DNA from 4 places in the Streptomyces sp. NPDC002092 genome. Region 2 is predicted to be linked to each of the others. Evidence: riboswitches for the same ligand, from Rfam matches in the RefSeq annotation. Region 2 holds a riboswitch; each other region holds the start of a gene.
The links. A riboswitch is a leader RNA that binds a small molecule or an ion and turns the genes downstream of it on or off. The one in region 2 is predicted to bind cyclic di-AMP.

Region 1 (4,560 bases), on a different contig from region 2:
CGTCGGGTACGAGTTGCTCGCGCTGGCGGTGCGCGCCGAGGCGGCGGGCGTGGACCCGGAGGCCGCGCTGCGGGCGGCCGCCCGGGCCTACCGGGACGCGATCAAGGAGACGGAGGGCGGGAGCGGGTCAGGCGGCGGTGAAGCGCACGGGCAGGTCTCGTAGCCCGCGCATGATGAGCCCGCCCCGCCAGCGCAGTTCGGCGGGGTCGGCGGCGAGCTCGAGATCGGGCAGCCGGCGCAGCAGCGTCTCCAGGGCGGTGCGGCCTTCGAGACGGGCCAGGGGGGCGCCCAGACAGTAGTGGATGCCGTGGCCGTATCCGAGGTGCTGGTTGTCCCGGCGGGAGAGATCGAGCGTGTCGGGCTCCGAGAAGCGGGCCGGGTCGCGGTCGGCCGCGGCCAGGACGACCAGGACGGGGTCGCCGGTGGCGATGCGCTGCCCGCCGATGGTCAGCGGCTCGGTGGCGAAGCGCCAGGTGGCGAGTTCCACCGGACCGTCGTAGCGGAGCAGTTCCTCTATACCGGTGTCGAGCAGTGCGCTCTCGCCGCGCTCGATCGACTCCTGGAGCCGCTGCCGCTGCCCGGGACTGCGCAACAGTGCATAGGTCCCGTTGCCGATCAGGTTGATGGTGGTCTCGAAGCCGGCGAAGAGAAGCACGAAGCACATCGCGGCGGCCTCGTTCTCGGTGAGGTGCTCGCCGTGGTCGGAGGCGCGGATGAGGCCCGAGATCAGGTCCTCGCCGAGGTCGCCCCGCTTGCGGTGGATGAGTTCGGCGAGATAGCCGCGGATCTTCTTCACGGAGCGGGCGACGCCGCCGCGCGGGCCTCCGCCGTGCCGGATCATCATCCCCGCCCAGTCGCGGAAGTCGTCCTGGTCCTCGCGCGGCACACCGAGCAGATCGCAGATCGCATAGATGGGGAGGGGGAACGCGAAGTCGTGGATCAGATCGGCCTCGCCGTGCGGCGCGAACCGGTCGATCAGGTCGTCCGTCAACTCCTGCACCCGCGGCGCGAATTCGGCCACCCGCCGGGGGGTGAACGCCTTGGAGACGAGGCGGCGCAGCCGGGTGTGGTCCGGCGGGTCGATATTGAGCAGATGCGTCATGAGATTGGCGCTGCGCTCACCCGGAATACCGGTCCTGCTCTTGCCCTGCGCGTCCTCGGCGTGATGCTCGGGGTTCTTCGAGAGCCGCCCGTCCGCGAGCGCCTGACGTGCGTCGGCATAGCGGGTCACCAGCCAGGCCTCGACCCCGCTGGGAAGTTTCGTCCAGTGGACGGGGGAGTGCTCGCGCAGCCAGGCGTAGGCCGGATACGGGTCACCGGCGAATTCCCAGGTGAAGAGTTCGGGAGCGGTGTTCGGGACGTTCACAGGACGACCGTATCCGGAGCCCGCCGGTGGAGGGGCCGCCGCAGTGAACGGGCCAAAGATGACGCGCGTTCAAGTCTGTGATCTTCACGTGATCTACGCGGCATTAACTTGTGACAAGTGATCGGCACCGGCTACGTTCACGGACCAGCGCGGCGGTATCGAACGCCTGTCGGTGTCATGCGCCGCGCGGTCATTGCTGTCTCGCGAAAGGCCTCCGCATGCTCTCCGGGAACGGTCGACACCGTCGCCCCCGTCAGGCTCCGGCCATCCTCGTCGCGGCCGGAGTGACAGGCTCCGCCATCGCGATCCCGCTCTTCGCCGCGGGCGGCGCCAGCGCTGCCGACGGCACCACGTGGGACAAGGTCGCGCAGTGCGAGACGGGCGGCTCCTGGAGCGAGAACAGCGGCAACGGCTTCTACGGCGGGCTCAAGTTGACCCAGGAGAACTGGGAGAAGTACGGCGGCCTCGACTATGCCCCCAGGGCCGACCTCGCCAGCCGCAACCAGCAGATAGCCGTCGCCGAGAAGCTCCTGGACGACCAGGGCGTCGGCGCCTTCCACACCTGTGGACTGACCTCCGGGCTCACCAAGGACTCGGGCTCGGCCGCCATCGACACCGGCGTGCTGGGCGGTGGTTCCGGTTCGTCCGATTCATCCGGGGCATCCGACTCGACCGGTCTGTCCAACTCCTCGGGCAGCGCTTCCGATGGGTCCTCTTCGTCTGATTCGTCCTCCGGCTCGACCTCCAGCGCCTCCCCTTCGGCCTCCGTGAGTGCGACGGACAACTCCACCGAATCCGGCACATCCGCCTCGCCGTCCACCTCTCCGTCCAAGAAGGCCACGGGCGACCCACAGAGTGCCGACAGCTCGTCGACAGGCAAGGCGAAGGGGGACTACTCGGACAATATCGAGCCCCCGGCGTCCACTTGGACCCTCGTCGACACCGGCACGACCGGCACCGGCCGCCACCGTGGCGCCGGCGCCGATGAGACGGCCGACAAGACCGCCGACAAGACCAAGGCTGACGGCGGCACGCACGACACGTACACCGTCCACGCCGGTGACACCCTCGCCTCCATCGCCGACTCCCTTGGCCTGGACGGCGGGTGGCGTGCGCTCTACGCCGAGAACAAGAACGCCATCGGCACCGACCCGAATCACATCTTCGCCGGTCAGACCCTGAAACTCGGTGCCGAATAGGGCGAAAAACAACGGGAGTTCACGTCACACTTCGCCACCGAATGTCCGGATTGGTGAAAGTGTGGGATGAGTCTCAGAAGCCCTGATCGTCTTTGAAATTCGACGGATCGCGTGTCTACCGTCGTCACCGCTCGTCAACACGAGCCCCGGCTGCCGCAACGCCGAATCCTGCCAGCGGCCGTACGGGAACAGTCGTCGCGTAAAGCGCCGTAGGCAGGAGCGGGGGACCCAAGGTAGGTGCCTGCCCGGGCAGTTGACGGGCGGCTAGGGGTGTAGCCGTGTCTCGTGAGAGCACGGCCGGGCAACTCAACCGGCCCGAACCCGACAGCTCACCTCGCAGGCGTCGGTGAGGGGATCGAACCATGCTGTTTTCCGGTAAGGGCAAGCACCGCCGTCCGTCCAAGGCCACCCGCGCCGCCGCGCTGGCCGGCGTCACCGGTGTCGCCATCGCCGCTCCGCTGATGGCGGCCGGCAACGCCTCCGCCGCCACCGCCTCCGAGTGGGACACGGTCGCCCAGTGCGAGTCCGGCGGCAACTGGGCCATCAACACCGGGAACGGCTACTACGGCGGCCTGCAGTTCTCCGCCTCCACCTGGGCCGCGTACGGCGGCACCGCCTACGCCCCGCAGGCCAACCAGGCCTCCAAGGCGCAGCAGATAGCCGTCGCCGAGAAGGTCCTCGCCGCGCAGGGCAAGGGCGCCTGGCCGGTCTGCGGCACGGGCCTGTCCGGTGCCGCCTACAACGGCAGCGCTCCGTCCACCAACCGCTCCAGCGACTCGCAGGCCGCCTCCCGCTCCGCCGAGCGCCCGGCCGCGAAGACCGAGAGCACGAAGACCCAGAAGAGCACGAAGACCGTCACCACCCCGACCGGCAAGAAGGTCAAGAAGGGCGACGGCGAGTACAAGGTCGTCAAGGGCGACACCCTCAGCTCGATCGCCGAGAAGCACGGCGTCAAGGGCGGCTGGCAGAAGCTGTTCAAGCTGAACAAGGACATCGTCGAGGACGCCAACCTCATCTACCCCGGCCAGCAGCTGCACCTGAAGTGATGCAGGGCTAGGGTCACCCCCGTCCCCCACGGCTCCCCGCTCCGGTGCGTGTTCCCCCGTACGCACCGGAGCGGGGTTCTTTTTTGCACCCCCTCTTTGTTCCGTTCGGAAACAATTTACTCTCGGTTCTGCCCAAGAGGTGGTCGGCAGCGTGGCCGATCGGCCTCAGGCGGTTAGGCTCATCCCGCAGAGCCACCGCGCTACTGCCGTAGCCGTGTCACATCCAAGAAGGAGATGCTCGTGCCGTCCATCGACGTCGTCGTAGCCCGGGAAATCCTGGACTCCCGAGGCAACCCCACGGTCGAGGTCGAGGTCGGCCTCGACGACGGCAGCACGGGTCGTGCCGCCGTTCCGTCCGGCGCCTCCACGGGCGCCTTCGAGGCCATCGAGCTCCGCGACGGTGACCCCAACCGCTACCAGGGCAAGGGTGTCGAGAAGGCCGTCCTCGCCGTCATCGAGCAGATCGGCCCGGAGCTGGTCGGCTACGACGCCACCGAGCAGCGCCTGATCGACCAGGCCATGTTCGACCTGGACGCCACCGACAACAAGGGCTCCCTCGGCGCCAACGCCATCCTCGGCGTCTCCCTCGCCGTCGCGCACGCCGCCTCCGAGGCCAGCGACCTCCCGCTCTTCCGCTACCTGGGCGGCCCGAACGCGCACCTGCTGCCGGTGCCGATGATGAACATCCTGAACGGCGGCTCGCACGCCGACTCCAACGTGGACATCCAGGAGTTCATGATCGCCCCGATCGGCGCGGAGTCCTTCTCCGAGGCCCTGCGCTGGGGCGCCGAGGTCTACCACACCCTCAAGAAGGTGCTGAAGACCAAGGGCCTGTCCACCGGCCTCGGCGACGAGGGCGGCTTCGCCCCGAACCTGGAGTCCAACCGCGCCGCGCTCGACCTCATCATCGAGGCCATCAAGCAGGCCGGCTACGTCCCCGGCGAGCAGA
Region 2 (4,560 bases):
GACCTCGGCCTCGGTGAGCGTCAGTTCGCCCACCGCCAGCAGCGCCGGGAGCTGCTCGACCGTCCGCGCGGACGCGATCGGGGCGGCGACCGTCGGCTGGGCGGCGAGCCAGGCCAGGGCGACCGTGGCGACCGGGGCGTCATGGGCCTGGGCGATCTCGTCGAGGGCGGTCAGGACCCGCTGCCCGCGCTCGGACTCCAGGTGCTTGGCCGCGCCGCCCGCGCGCGGGCTGTCGACCTTCGCGCCCGGGCGGTACTTGCCGGTGAGGAAGCCGGAGGCGAGGGAGAAGTAGGGGACGGCCGCGAGGCCGTAGCGTGCCGCCACGTCCTGCAGCTCGCCCTCGTACGTGTCGCGCGAGACCAAGTTGTAGTGCGGCTGCAGGGCCACGTACTTGGCCAGGCCCTCGCGGTCGGAGAACTCCAGGGAGGCGCGCAGCCGGTCGGCGGAGATGTTGGACGCGGCGATGTGCCGGACCTTGCCCGCCTTCACCAGCTCGTCGAGCGCGCCGATGATCTCCTCGACCGGCACCTCGGGCTTGTCGAAGTGGGTGTAGTAGACGTCGATGTGGTCGGTGTCGAGGCGGCGCAGCGAGGCCTCGGCGGCGGCCTTGATGTTGGCGGCGGACAGGCCCTGGAAGTCGGGGTGCTGGCTGACCTTGGTCGCGATGACCACGTCGTCGCGGTTCCCGCGCGCCTTCACCCACTTGCCGATGATCGTCTCGGACTCGCCGCCCTGGTTGCCGTCGACCCAGGCCGAGTAGGAGTCGGCGGTGTCGACGAAGTTGCCGCCGGCGGCCGCATAGGCGTCGAGCACGGCGAAGGAGGTGGGCTCGTCGGCGGTCCAGCCGAAGACGTTGCCGCCCAGGGAGAGCGGGAAGACCTCGAGGCCGGAGGAGCCGAGCTTGCGCAGAGAAGGAGAAGTCATGGTCTACGTCAACGCCCGCCCCGGGGGCCGGTCTTCCGCGGCGGGCGCAAAAATCCCGTAAACAAGCGGACTACGGCACTCCGGGTACGGACGGAGAGCGTACGGGTGTCAGGGGTTGAGGCCCTTGCTGCGCAGCCACGGCATCGGGTCGATGCCGGTGGCCTGGCCGCCGGGGTGAACCTCGAGGTGGCAGTGCGGGCCGGTCACGTTGCCGGTGGCGCCGACGCGGCCGATGACGTCACCCGTGCTGACCTTCTGGCCGACGCTGACGCTGATCGACGACTGGTGGCAGAACCAGAGCTCCGTACCGTCGTCGAGGGTGAGGATCGTGCGGTAGCCGTACGCGCCCGCCCAGCCGGCCTGCGTGATGGTGCCGGAGTGGATGGCCTTGATGAGCGTGCCCGTGGGGGCGGCGAAGTCGAGGCCCGTGTGGTAGCCGGAGGACCACATGGAGCCGGCCTGACCGAAGGTGCCGGTGATCGTGTAGGAGACGACCGGCAGCGTGTACTGCTTGGCCAGCTCCGCGAGCTTCGCGTCCTCGGCTGCCTGCTTGGCCGCCGCCTCCGCCTTCTCCTTCGCGGCGGCGGCCTTGGCCGCGGCGTCCTGCTCGGCCTTGGCCGCGGCGTCGTCGATCTGCTTCGCGAGGGCCGCCTCGCCGGCCGCCTGGCTCTTGCTGTCGATCTGGACCTGCTGCGACGCGGCCTGCGCCATGATCCGGTCGCGCAGCGCCTCACCGGCACCCCTGGCGCCCTGTGCGGTGCCGACGGAGGTGGTGGCGACATCGCTGAGCGCGGTCGCGGAGCCCTTGGGGGCGTCGGAGCCGCCGCCGAACACATGGCTCACGGAGGCGAGATCGGGCATGGAGATCGACACCGGCGGCTTGCCGGTGTTGGCGCTGGCCATGCCGCCCGCGCCGACGGCGGCTATGACGCCGACGCCCAGGACCGTGGAGCTGCGGGCGAGTCCCCCGCCGCGCTGCTTGGCGACGCGGTGCCGGCCGCGGATGGGGGCGATGGAGTCCTCGGTGGGATTCCACTCCTCCCAGGGGCCCTCGTCGGTGCGTCGGCCGGCGAATCCGAAGGGTTCGGTGCTTGGCACGAACGGGGCTTGTGGGGCAGGCGGGTTGGACGCCACGTGGGCGTGCTCCTTTCCTTCCTTCTCGCCTACCGGGTTAGCTGACGGGTTCGGAGCAGGAAGGTCTCCTACGCGCGTATACCTGCCGTGCTGCCACGGCGGTGTCGGCGCGATTCACCCCAGGGTGGTGGTTCCCCGGTTCCCTTGCGGGATTCGGCGCGTGCGCACGGAGCCGCCTCTTGTGACGGCTGGGACGACCGCGCTGCGTTATCGAACGTTAATAGACCCGGGGTGTCGTTTCCAAGGTGTTCCGCTTGATCATTAACCTTTCTGACCTGGACAGACGGCGCATGAACGGTGAAAAACGGGCGAGTTGACCGCGCCTCAGGAACCTCAGGGCCGTCGTACGGCGAGCAGCGCCATGTCGTCCGCCATGGCCTCGCCGGCGTATCTGCGCACCTCCCGCGCGAGGGTGACGAGCAGCGCGGCGGGCTCGTGGAAGACCCGGCCGGCAAGCCGGTCCGCGGGTTCGAAGAACCGCCCCTTCTCGTCCCGCGCCTCGGACAGCCCGTCGGTGTACAGCAGCAGCGTGGCCCCGCTGCCGAACGCGATCTCCTCCGCTCGGTCGGGCCGGCTCCCGAAGTCGGCCATGCCGAGCGGCAGCGCGGGCTCGCGGGCGTGCAGGGTGTGCACCGTGCCGTCGGGGCACAGCAGCAGCGGGGGCGGGTGGCCGCGGGTGACGATACGGACGACGCCCTCGCCGTGCGGGAGTTCGGCGAGCACGGCGGTGGTGAACCCCTCGAACAACTCGATGCCCTCGCGCCGCGCCGCCTCGCGCGCCAGCGCCCGGTCCAGCCGCTGCGCGACCGCCTCCAGCGTGGCCTCCTGCTCGGCGGCCTCCCGGAACGCCCCGATGACGACGGCCACGGCGGCCACCGCCCCCATCCCCTTTCCGCGCACGTCACCCACGACCAGCCGTACGCCGTGCGGGCTGTCCTGCACGGCGTACAGGTCGCCGCCGATGGACGCGTCCGCCTGCGCGGCCTCGTACCGTGCCGCGATCGCGAACCCTCCGATCTGCTCGGCGGGTTCGGGCAGCACCGCGCGCTGGGCGGCCTCGGCGATCTCGCGCTGCGAGGCGAGCTCCTCGCGGCTGCGGCGGACGAGGAGGTTGATGAGGACGGCCAGGACGGAGACCGTCGCGATGGTGGCCAGCTCGGTGATCGCCTCCACCTGGAGGAGGATGCCCACCTGGGCGTGGATCGCGGTGACGACGAGGACGGTCGCGAGGCCGGTGAGGACCGTGCCGCGGCGTGAGTAGAGCGGGGCGGCGACCAGGGGCGCGGCGGTGAAGAGGGGGCCGGCCGTGAACCGCGACGGGGTGAGGTAGTCGTAGAAGGTCCCGCCGACGATCAGCAGCGCCGGGAGCAGCCGCACGAAGGTGCGTGCGTATGAGATCGGCCCCTCCTGCTCCACCACTCCAGGTTTCCCGGTGCGGCGGCGCGGGGCGAGCCGGATGGTCCGACCGGGGGAGCACACTCAGGCCCCCGACCGGGGGAAACACTCAGGGCCGGAGTCCAGTGACTGGACTCCGGCCCTGAGCCTTGAGTAGCGGGGACAGGATTTGAACCTGCGACCTCTGGGTTATGAGCCCAGCGAGCTACCGAGCTGCTCCACCCCGCGTCGTTGTGTAACCAGCATACGCCATCCGCGGGGCTGTCTGCGCCAGGGTTTGTCTCCGCTCCCGTTCACCTGCGTTTTTCGGGGGTCCGCAGGGCCTCCGTCAGGCGGCCGGGTTGTCCGCGTGGGTGAGGGTCTCCCAGGAGACGAAGAGGTCGTCGGTGCCGGCCGGGCGGGTCTGCTCGACCAGCTTGTGGGCGGCCGGGACGGGGGTGCCGAGCCGGTTCTCCAGGTGGTTGAGGGCGACCTCCAGGTCGGGGCCCATGTTCCCGACGACCCTGCCGCCGCACAGCCACCGCGGAGGCTTGGCCCCCATCTCGTAGCGGGCGTGGAAGTCGAGGGCCGCCTTCAGCCGGTCCTTGACGTCGCCGTACAGGTCGACACCCTGGTGCCAGGCGGTCTCGGCGATGTGCGCGGTGGCGGCGAGGGAGTAGCCGACGTGCTTGAAGTTGCGGCAGGTCTCCTGCGCGATGCCGTCCTCGAACTTCGTCTCCTTGAACCAGTACGTCTCCAGCTTCTGCACGGTGTTGGCGTCGGAGCCGGCCGGGGTGAGCGGGATCTTGCCGTCCTTGCGCAGATAGAAGTAGTCGGGCACCAGGCCGCGGAAGCGTTTGACGGCGGTGTCGAAGGTCTTGTGGTCGTCGGTGAAGACGGCGATCCCGATGGCGGCGTCGGTCATCGCGAGGTCCCAGTTGCCGTTGTAGTCGGGAAGGTCCCTGGTGACCTCGGGGAGGTAGGCGGTGCGCAGCATGGCCGTGAACCGCCGTACGCGGTCGGCGGGCCAGCCGGCGCCCGGTGCGTACCGGATGATCTCCGCGGCCCGCGCCCAGGTCGACCCGGCCCAGGAGGACTGCAGCTGGGCGTCCTGCGCCGTGTGCCGCT
Region 3 (4,560 bases), on a different contig from region 2:
ATGCGCGCGGTGCCGCCGTCGCGCAGCACCACGTCGGCCTCCCAGTGGGCGGGGTACTCGTGCCGGTCCGGCGAGGTCTGCATGGGCCCCAGAGTACGGCTCGCGTCTGACAACGGCGCGAGGCAGTCTGTGGAGAACACGGCAGTCCGTCGAGAAGAGAACAAGGACGGAAGTCGGGCCGAGGCCGCGGCCCGACCGCCCACCCCGGACGGGACACAGAACCGCTCCGGAGACGTTTCACGTGTGGGAAACTGGTCTAGACAACCCTGAGACTCTGAAGGGCAGCATCACATGGCTGAGCGCCGCGTCAACGTCGGCTGGGCCGAGGGCCTCCACGCCCGCCCCGCTTCCATCTTCGTCCGGGCCGCCACGGCCGCAGGTATCCCGGTGACGATCGCCAAGGCCGACGGAAACCCCGTCAACGCGGCCTCCATGCTGGCCGTTCTCGGCCTGGGCGCCCAGGGCGGCGAGGAGATCGTCCTCGCCTCCGAGGCCGAGGGTGCGGACGTCGCCCTCGACCGGCTGGCGAAGCTGGTCTCCGAGGGGCTCGAGGAGCTTCCCGAGACCGTCTGATCACGGCACCACAGAAGGGCTCGTCCGAATTGCCGGGCGGGCCCTTTGCTTTTTCCGCGCAGGGGCGGTGGAATTATCGATCGCGGGCAGCAGAAATAATGCCCCCGCGAATTGTTCCCTCTTTGTATACGGCGCGCGTGTTAATGCCGCAGGCCCGACATGTTTACGGCATGTTGCGAGTTCCTCACACCGTTCGCCCGCTCCGGGCCGCCGAACCGCAGCCGGTGCACCGCGCTCGAACGCTCGGTGTGCAGCGTCGTCACCACCCGCGCGCGCTCGCTGTCGCCGCGGGCCACGGCGTCGACGATCGCGCCGTGCTCCGCCCAGGACTCCACGGGGTTGGCCGGCGCCTCCACCGCGTACATCCAGGCGATCTTGTGGCGCAGCTGGGTCAGCATCGAGGTCAACGCGGGGCTGCCGGAGGCCTGGGCGAGCGTCTCGTGGAACCAGCCACCCAGGGAGCGCAGATCCTCGCTGCTGCCCCTCCTGGCCCGCTCCTGGCCCAGTCTGACCAGGCCGCGCAGCACCTTGAGATGGGCGTCGGTGCGCCGCTGGGCGGCCCGGGAGGCGCCGAGCGGTTCCAGCAGCATGCGCATCTCCAGCAGGTCGGCGGCCTCCTGCTCGGTGGGTTCCGCGACGCACGCGCCCGCGTGCCGCCGGGTCACGACGAAGCCCTCGGCCTCCAGGGTGCGCAGGGCCTCGCGCACGGGGACGCGCGAGACGCCGTAGCGGCGCGCGAGGAGTTCCTCGGTGAGGCGGCTGCCGCGCTCGTAGACACCGGCGACGATGTCGTCCCGGATCGCCGTGCACACCGAGTGCGCCGGAATACGCATGACCGACCTCCGACTTAATCCCCGTGAAACGTCGATGATTGACGTGTATCGGTGACTCTATTGCACGGAGCCGGAATTTCCGACGGCGGGTTGGAATCCATGGATATTTTTTGGACAGCGGGGCGGCAGAAACACCGAAAGCCCCGGCTCGGGAGCCGGGGCTTCAGCAGATCCTGCGATCCGTCGTCAGACGTTCACGCCATGCGAGCGCAGGTAGGCGACGGGGTCGATGTCCGAGCCGTACTCGGGCGTCGTGCGGGCCTCGAAGTGCAGGTGCGGTCCGGTGGTGTTACCGGTCGCGCCGGAGAGGCCTATCTGCTGGCCCGGGGTGACCGTCTGGCCCACCGAGACGCCGATGGACGACAGATGGCCGTACTGGGTGTACGTGCCGTCGTTCATCTTGATCACGATCTGGTTGCCGTAGGCGCCGCCCCAGCCGGTCTGCACGACGGTGCCGGCGCCGACCGCGTGGACGGCCGTGCCGCTCGCGGCGTGGAAGTCGATGCCGGTGTGGCTGCCGGAGGACCACAGGGAACTGCTGGCCCGGTAGCCGGTGGAGACGTACGAGTTCGATATCGGCGCCACGAACGTGTTGAGGCGCTTGCGCTCGGCCTCGCGGGCGGCGCGCTCCTTGGCCTCGCGCTCCTGCTTGGCCTGGGCGGCGGCCTTCTCGCGTGCCGCCTCCAGGGCCGCCTTCTTGAGCGCGGCCTCCTCAGCGGCCTGCTTCTGGGCGTCGGCCTGGGCGTCGATCTTGTCGGCGATGGTGTTGCCGATGGTGATGACGGGGGTGAGGCCGGTCTGCTCGACGGCGTTGTCGGCGGCGAGCGCGGGGGCTGCGAGGCTGCCGATGACGCCGGTGGCGGCGAGGGCCGCGACCCCGGCGGCACGGGTGGTGGTGCGGTGCATCCGTGCGGGACGACGGTGCTTCCCGGTGGCGCGCGTGAACGCCATGTGGTGGCTGGTCCTTTCCTTCCCTCTCGCCTACCGGGTTAGCTGACGGGTTCGGAGCAGGAAGGTCTCCTACGGACCCCCTCGCTGCACGCGCGGGCGTCCGATTCACCCCAGGGACTTGGGCCCCTCCAGCCGCGAAGGCGGCGACAGGAGGGCGGGTCCCCGGCTCCCCTGGCTCGCGCCGTACGGGGACTCGGCGATGGCTGTCCGGTGCCGCGGATGCGGCGCGGTGCCTGACGGACAGCCCGGAAGACGCTAAGCGGGGCCGCTTTCAATCCCCAAACGGATCACGGCGTTTGTAGCGCATCCCACAGGGCAGACAGGCAACTCTCCTTCGATTCTCTGCCAATTCGGACATAAGAGGGCCCTGGTGACGCATCCCTCACCAGGGCCCTCCCACGCGCGCGTGCCGCTACTCGGCCGACACCACGGTGACTTCACCGATCCCGAGCGCCGCGACGGGCTCCTTGATCTGCGCCGCGTCACCGACGAGAACCGTCACCAGGCGGTCCACCGGGAAGGCGCTCACGACCGCCGCGGTGGCCTCCACGGTGCCGGTCGCGGCGAGCTGCTGGTACAGCGTGGCCTGGTAGTCGTCGGGCAGGTGCTGCTCGACCTGGTCGGCCAGCGTGCTCGCGACGGCAGCCGCGGTCTCGTACTTCAGCGGCGCCACACCGACGAGGTTCTGTACGGCGACATCGCGCTCGGCGTCGGTGAGGCCGCCCTCGGCGAGGGTCCGGAGCACCTTCCAGAGGTCGTCGAGCGCCGGGCCGGTGTTCGGCGTGTCGACGGAGCCGCTGATGGCGAGCATCGCGGCACCGGAGCCGTCCGGGGCGGACCTGAGGACCTGGCCGAACGCGCGCACACCGTAGGTGTAGCCCTTCTCCTCGCGCAGGACGCGGTCCAGGCGCGAGGTGAGGGTGCCGCCGAGGCAGTACGTGCCGAGCACCTGGGCGGGCCACACGCGGTCGTGCCGGTCGGCGCCGACGCGGCCGATGAGCAGCTGCGTCTGGACGGCACCGGGACGGTCGACGATGATCACCCGCCCGGTGTCGTCGGCGGTCACCGGCGGCACGGCGCGGGGTTCGGCCTTGGAGCCGGTCCAGGCGCCCAGGGTGTCGCCGAGCAGCGCGTCCAGGTCGATGCCGGTGAGGTCGCCGACGATGACGGCGGTGGCCGTGGCGGGCCGGACATGGCGGTCGTAGAAGGCGCGTACGGCCGCCGCATCGATCTTCTCGACCGTCTCCTCGGTGCCCTGGCGCGGGCGCGACATGCGCGAGGTCGCCGGGAACAGCTCCTTGGAGAGCTCCTTGGCGGCACGGCGCGAGGGGTTGGCCAGCTCGTGCGGGATCTCGTCCAGGCGGTTGCGGACCAGCCGCTCGACCTCGCTGTCGGCGAACGCGGGCGCCCTGAGGGCGTCGGCGAGCAGACCGAGTGCCTTGGCGAGACGGGAGGCCGGGACCTCCAGGCTCAGACGTACGCCCGGGTGGTCGGCGTGCGAGTCGAGGGTGGCGCCGCAGCGCTCCAGCTCGGCGGCGAACTCCTCGGCGGAGTGCTTGTCGGTGCCCTCCGAGAAGGCCCGCGCCATGATCGTGGCGACGCCTTCGAAACCGGCCGGCTCGGCCTCCAGAGGTGCGTCAAGGAGCACCTCGACGGCGACGACCTGCTGGCCGGGGCGGTGGCAGCGCAGAACGGTCAGGCCGTTGTCGAGCGCGCCGCGCTCGGGGGACGGGAAGGCCCACGGCTTGGCCTCGCCCGCCCGGGGCTGCGGGTGGAACTGCATCGTGGCGAGCTCGGTCACTTGGCCGCCTCCTCGTTCTGGTCGGTGGCTTCCACCGTGGCTTCGGACTCGGGGTCTTCAGGGAAGTCCTCGTCCTGGGTGTGCTCCGCGGACTCGGGCGAGAGCGGCTCGTAGACGAGCACCGCGCGGTTGTCGGGGCGCAGGCGGGCCTTGGCGACCTCCTGGACCTCCTCGGCCGTCACCTCCAGGACGCGCTGGACGGCGGTGAGGGCGAGCTGCGGGTCGCCGAAGAGGACGGCGAAGCGGCACAGTTCGTCGGCGCGGCCCGCGACCGTGCCGAGCCGGTCCAGCCACTCGCGCTCCAACTGGGCCTGGGCGCGCTCCATTTCCTCGGCCGTGGGGCCCTCCGCGGCGAACCGGGCGAGCTCCTCGTCGATGGCGGCCTCGATGACCGGCACCTCG
Region 4 (4,560 bases), on a different contig from region 2:
CTCACGCGCTACGCCGGCAAGGAACTGATCGTGATCGGCGCCGGCCAGTCCGCGCTGGAGACGGCGGCGCTGGCGGCGGAGGCGGGCGCACAGGTGCGGGTGGTCTCCCGCGGCCGCGGCAGGGTCGCCTTCGGCGCACCGCCGTGGAAGCAGCCGAAGCTGCGCCCCGAGTCGCCCTTCGGCCGCGCCTGGTCCCTGTGGGCCCTCAGCTACTACCCGCACCCCTACCGCTATCTGCCGGCCGAGGCCCGCCACTACCTGGTGCGGCGCGTCCTCGGTCCGCTCGGCGCATGGTGGCTGCGCGACCGTTTCGAGGGGAAGGTGCAGGTCAGCGAAGTCGACCGGATCGTACGGGCGGACGCGGCCGACGGCAGCCCCAAGTTGACGGTCCGCACCCACGCGGGCCGCATCCTGGACATGTCCGCGGACCATGTCATCGCGGCCACCGGATACCGGGTGGACATCGCGGCCATGGACTTCCTCGGCCACGAACTGCGCACGCGTCTCGCGGTGAGCCGCGGCACACCCAAACTGGGCGCGGGATACGTCTCCTCGGTCCCCGGCCTGTACTTCACGGGCCTGCCGGCCGCGGCGTCGTACGGCCCGGTCATGCGCTTCGTGTGCGGCACCGAGTTCGCCTCTCCGAGGCTGGCCAAACACCTGGCGGCAGCGCACGGCTAGGCAGCGGTCACGGGCCCCTGCCTGACGATGAAGAGCCCACAAGGATAGGCGAGTTGAGCGAGGGACGGTGGGGCAATCTGCCGTCGTCCGGTTCGCGATGAGTCGGTGGGGCGTCCTGTCCGTATTCTCTGATCATGGCCGCACCCACCGCATATGCACTCATCGCCACCGACCTGGACGGCACGCTGCTCAGAGGCGACGACACGCTCTCCGACCGGTCCCTCGCCGCTCTCGCACGGGTCGCCGGGGCCGGCGCCCGGCACCTGGTCGTGACGGGCCGGCCGGCCCCCAGGGTGCGGCCGCTCTTCGACCAACTGGGCGGCGGGGGGCTCGCGGTGTGCGGGCAGGGCGCGCAGGTGTACGACGTGGGCGCGGACCGTCTGCTGTGGTCCGTCACCCTGGACCGGGAGCTGGCCGAGACCGCCCTCGGCAAGATCGAGGCCGAGGTGGGCCAGGTGTACGCGGCTGTCGACCAGGACGGTGTGGAGGGACTCACCCTCATCGAACCGGGCTACCTGATGCCGCATCCGACGCTGCCGGCCGTGCGGGTCGACCGGCGCGACGACCTGTGGTGCGAACCCATCAGCAAGGTGCTGCTGCGCCATCCCGACCTGTCCGACGACGAGTTGGCGGCGACGGCGCGTTCTGTGGTGGGTTCGCTGGCCACCGTCACCATGTCGGGGCCGGGGACCGTCGAACTCCAGCCATGCGGCATCACCAAGGCGACGGGCCTCGCACTGGCCGCCGCGCACCTGGGACTCGGCCCGGAGCACACGATCGCCTTCGGCGACATGCCCAACGACATCCCCATGTTCGACTGGGCCGCCCACGGCGTCGCCATGGCCAACGCCCATACCGAACTCAAGGCGGTGGCCGACGAGATCACCCTGTCGAACGAGGACGACGGCATCGCCGTCGTCCTCGAGCGACTGTTCTTCGAGTCCGGGGAGCTCGCTGCAGTTCAGCCGCGCCCTGAAGGGGCGCGGGGCTGGGTCTGATGTGCGGCTCCGCCGCGATGGGGCTCCCCCCGCTCGAGCGAGGTTCGACAGTGGGGGAGCGACCAGCCGCGATGGTGCCGCTGAAGGCCGACAGCCCTGCGTGGCACTTCCAGCGGAGCGCTCAGTAGGCGCCGAAGACGTTGTCGATCGACCCGTACCGCGCGGCGGCGTACTTGCAGGCGGCCGTGATGTTCGCGATCGGGTCGAAGGGGTTCATAGCCGTGCCGGGCACGTGGTAGGCGAGGAACGTCGGGTCGATGACCTGCAGCAGTCCCTTGGAGGGGGTGCCGGCGACCGCGTTCGAGTCCCAGTTGTTGATGGCGGCCGGGTCGCCCGAGGACTCGCGGATGATGTTGCGGTAAATGCCGTTGTACGTCCCGGGAATCCCGTTCTGCTTCATGACCTGGAGGGCGCCCCGGATCCATCCGTCGAGGTTGTCGGCGTAGCCCATCGACTTCACGTTGGCCACGGTCGGGGTGGCCGCGGACGCGCTGTTCGCCCCGATGAGCGGAAGGGCGAGAACGGCGGCGCCCGTCCCGGTGACGGCGAGCTTGCGGGCGAGACGGTTGCTTCTGGGGCGGCGGTGCTGACCTGTTGCAGGCATGGCGGGATCCTCTCCGTCGCCTGCGAGGTGAGCTGTCGGGTTCGGGCGGGAGATGCCCGGCCGCGCCGCCCTACGGCAACGCGACTTCACCCCTAGCCGGCCCGGGGCGATGCCCGGTCCGGCGGCCTACCTGGTTCCCCCGCTCCTGCCGTGCGAGTCAGTTGGTCGATGGTCGTGCCCGGGCGGCGGCAGGATTCGGCGTCCACCCGACTGGCCGGGAACGTATGCGAGAGCACATGGCGGGAACAAGTGTCGACTTCACAGATCACACCTATTGACCTTGGTCTGAGGCTTATGAGGCACTTGATCCTTTGCGGTTGCCAAGGCTCAACTCGCGTACGGGGGAGGGGAAGCGGCGCGAGCGCGGCGCTCGTCGGCCCGCACTGCCGTGTGAGTCAAGTCACCGGCATCCGCAAGAACGGCAAATGGGGCAATGGCCTCAACTCGTGGTCAACCAGCCGCTCATCGCCACATGGGGGCGGAAGCGGAACCTGGCGTGTGGTGCACGTCGTTGTCATGACGGTCGCCCGTCGAGCACCCGGTGCCGGGATCCGGAGGTCCTCGTGAGTCGTTTCGTGAGGGAGGGGCGATCGGGCGTGCCGACTCGTGCGGACGCGCCGGGAGGCACGCCGAGAGGCGCGTCGGCCGACACCCCGATAGACAAGTCGATAGATATTCGTTCTTATCGGTTGATCAAAAACATACCGGTCGTGATCCGATACCGCCCGGGCTGGACGGGTGGGCGGCATCGGTGATCGAAAGGTGACCGGATACGCTGACTTGAGTGATGTCAGCGACCTATCGACAAACCGTGTAACCGCCAGTAGACACCAGCAGACAGGAGACCCCTCGTGACCGTCGTCGGGCCGTTCGGGCTGAGCGTGCGGGACCAGGCTCTGGAAGCCGATGTCCAGGCCGGATTGGCGGCCGTCGAGGAAGGTTTGCTCGAAGCCACCAAGAGTGAGGTGCCCTTCATCACGGAGGCCGCCCAGCACCTGGTGCGGGCGGGCGGGAAGCGGTTCCGGCCGCTGCTCGTGATGCTCGCCGCCCAGTTCGGCGACCCGTATGCGCCGGGGGTCGTGCCGTCGGCCGTGGTGGTGGAGCTGACCCATCTGGCGACGCTGTACCACGACGACGTGATGGACGAGGCCGCCGTGCGGCGCGGCGTCGACAGCGCCAACACCCGCTGGGGCAACTCGGTGGCGGTCCTCACCGGCGACTTCCTGTTCGCGCGCGCCTCGCACATCCTCGCCGACCTCGGGCCCGAGGCGGTCCGGGTGCAGGCCGAGGCGTTCGAGCGCCTGGTCACCGGGCAGATCCTGGAGACGGCGGGGCCGCAGGACGGCCGGGACCCGGTCGACCACTACCTGGACGTGCTCGGCGGCAAGACGGGCTCGCTGGTGGCCGTGTCGTGCCGCTTCGGGGCGATGATGTCGGGCGCCGACGAGACGGTCGTGGACGTGCTCACGCAGTACGGGGAGCGGCTCGGAGTCGCCTTCCAGCTGGCGGACGACGTACTGGACATCGCCTCCGAGTCGCGCGAGTCCGGCAAGACTCCGGGCACCGACCTCCGTGAGGGAGTCCCCACGCTTCCGGTGCTACGGCTGCGGGAGCGGGCGGCGCGGCTGGGGCTTGCCGAGGACATCGCCCTGTGCGAGCTGCTGGACTCCGACCTGAGCGACGACGCGCGGCATGCCGAGGCGCTCGCCGGACTGCGGGCGCACCCCGCGCTGGAGCAGGCGCGTCGGGACACGGTGCGCTACGCGGAGGACGCGCGGGCGGCGCTGGCTCCGCTGACGGAGTGCGACGCCAAGCTCGCGCTGATGGAGATGTGCGACGCCGTGGTGCACCGGGCCGGCTGAGCTGTCGGCCGAGCGGCCTCTGATCTGCGCTCCGGGTGATGTGATGCACATTACAAACCTGGACTGAGTCCAGAGTCGGATCACTTCCGTAGTGCTACCCAGAAGGCCGACGCAGGGGGTGTCGGCCGGTCTGTGTCGGCCGGTCTACGGGGAGAAAACAGAATCATGGGCATGAAGACGACGTTCTCGAAGCGCCGTAAGAGCCTGAAGGCCGCAGCTGTCGCGGTGGCCGCCGCCGGGGGGATCGCCGTCGCGGTGATCCCGGCCCACGCCACCGGAGGGGCCGTGTCCGACGGGACCGGGGGAACCCTTCTGGCCGCCAGTCTGCGCGGGGCCAACGAGGTGCCCGTGGCGGGCGGTCCGGCCGTCGGCGACCAGGACGGCGCCGCTCTCGAGTTCATCAAGGTGCAGGACG

Region 1: linked by a shared signal. The riboswitch ahead of ACWCRD_RS38870 (transglycosylase family protein) and the one ahead of ACWCRD_RS36990 (M23 family metallopeptidase) in region 2 are both predicted to bind cyclic di-AMP.
Region 3: linked by a shared signal. The riboswitch ahead of ACWCRD_RS27775 (M23 family metallopeptidase) and the one ahead of ACWCRD_RS36990 (M23 family metallopeptidase) in region 2 are both predicted to bind cyclic di-AMP.
Region 4: linked by a shared signal. The riboswitch ahead of ACWCRD_RS41445 (transglycosylase SLT domain-containing protein) and the one ahead of ACWCRD_RS36990 (M23 family metallopeptidase) in region 2 are both predicted to bind cyclic di-AMP.

What each region holds. Positions count from the first base shown of each region.
Region 1 covers NZ_JBSFDG010000023.1:105,882-110,441, reverse strand. The annotation lists gene ACWCRD_RS38885 (nucleoside triphosphate pyrophosphohydrolase) at 1-163, shown strand, start outside; gene ACWCRD_RS38880 (cytochrome P450 family protein) at 128-1,366, opposite strand; gene ACWCRD_RS38875 (transglycosylase family protein) at 1,585-2,565, shown strand; cyclic di-AMP (ydaO/yuaA leader) riboswitch at 2,761-2,923, shown strand; gene ACWCRD_RS38870 (transglycosylase family protein) at 2,928-3,611, shown strand; gene eno (phosphopyruvate hydratase) at 3,846-4,560, shown strand, end outside.
Region 2 covers NZ_JBSFDG010000020.1:146,533-151,092, reverse strand. The annotation lists gene ACWCRD_RS36995 (aldo/keto reductase) at 1-924, opposite strand, end outside; gene ACWCRD_RS36990 (M23 family metallopeptidase) at 1,033-2,058, opposite strand; cyclic di-AMP (ydaO/yuaA leader) riboswitch at 2,071-2,227, opposite strand; gene ACWCRD_RS36985 (PP2C family protein-serine/threonine phosphatase) at 2,392-3,477, opposite strand; tRNA gene ACWCRD_RS36980 (tRNA-Met) at 3,608-3,681, opposite strand; gene ACWCRD_RS36975 (alginate lyase family protein) at 3,782-4,560, opposite strand, start outside.
Region 3 covers NZ_JBSFDG010000012.1:234,007-238,566, forward strand. The annotation lists gene ACWCRD_RS27760 (bifunctional acetate--CoA ligase family protein/GNAT family N-acetyltransferase) at 1-83, opposite strand, end outside; gene ACWCRD_RS27765 (HPr family phosphocarrier protein) at 292-573, shown strand; gene ACWCRD_RS27770 (GntR family transcriptional regulator) at 714-1,406, opposite strand; gene ACWCRD_RS27775 (M23 family metallopeptidase) at 1,593-2,357, opposite strand; cyclic di-AMP (ydaO/yuaA leader) riboswitch at 2,370-2,566, opposite strand; gene ACWCRD_RS27780 (M16 family metallopeptidase) at 2,770-4,158, opposite strand; gene ACWCRD_RS27785 (M16 family metallopeptidase) at 4,155-4,560, opposite strand, start outside.
Region 4 covers NZ_JBSFDG010000029.1:67,291-71,850, forward strand. The annotation lists gene ACWCRD_RS41435 (NAD(P)-binding domain-containing protein) at 1-681, shown strand, start outside; gene ACWCRD_RS41440 (HAD family hydrolase) at 816-1,679, shown strand; gene ACWCRD_RS41445 (transglycosylase SLT domain-containing protein) at 1,801-2,283, opposite strand; cyclic di-AMP (ydaO/yuaA leader) riboswitch at 2,288-2,456, opposite strand; gene ACWCRD_RS41450 (polyprenyl synthetase family protein) at 3,135-4,145, shown strand; gene ACWCRD_RS41455 (CHRD domain-containing protein) at 4,317-4,560, shown strand, end outside.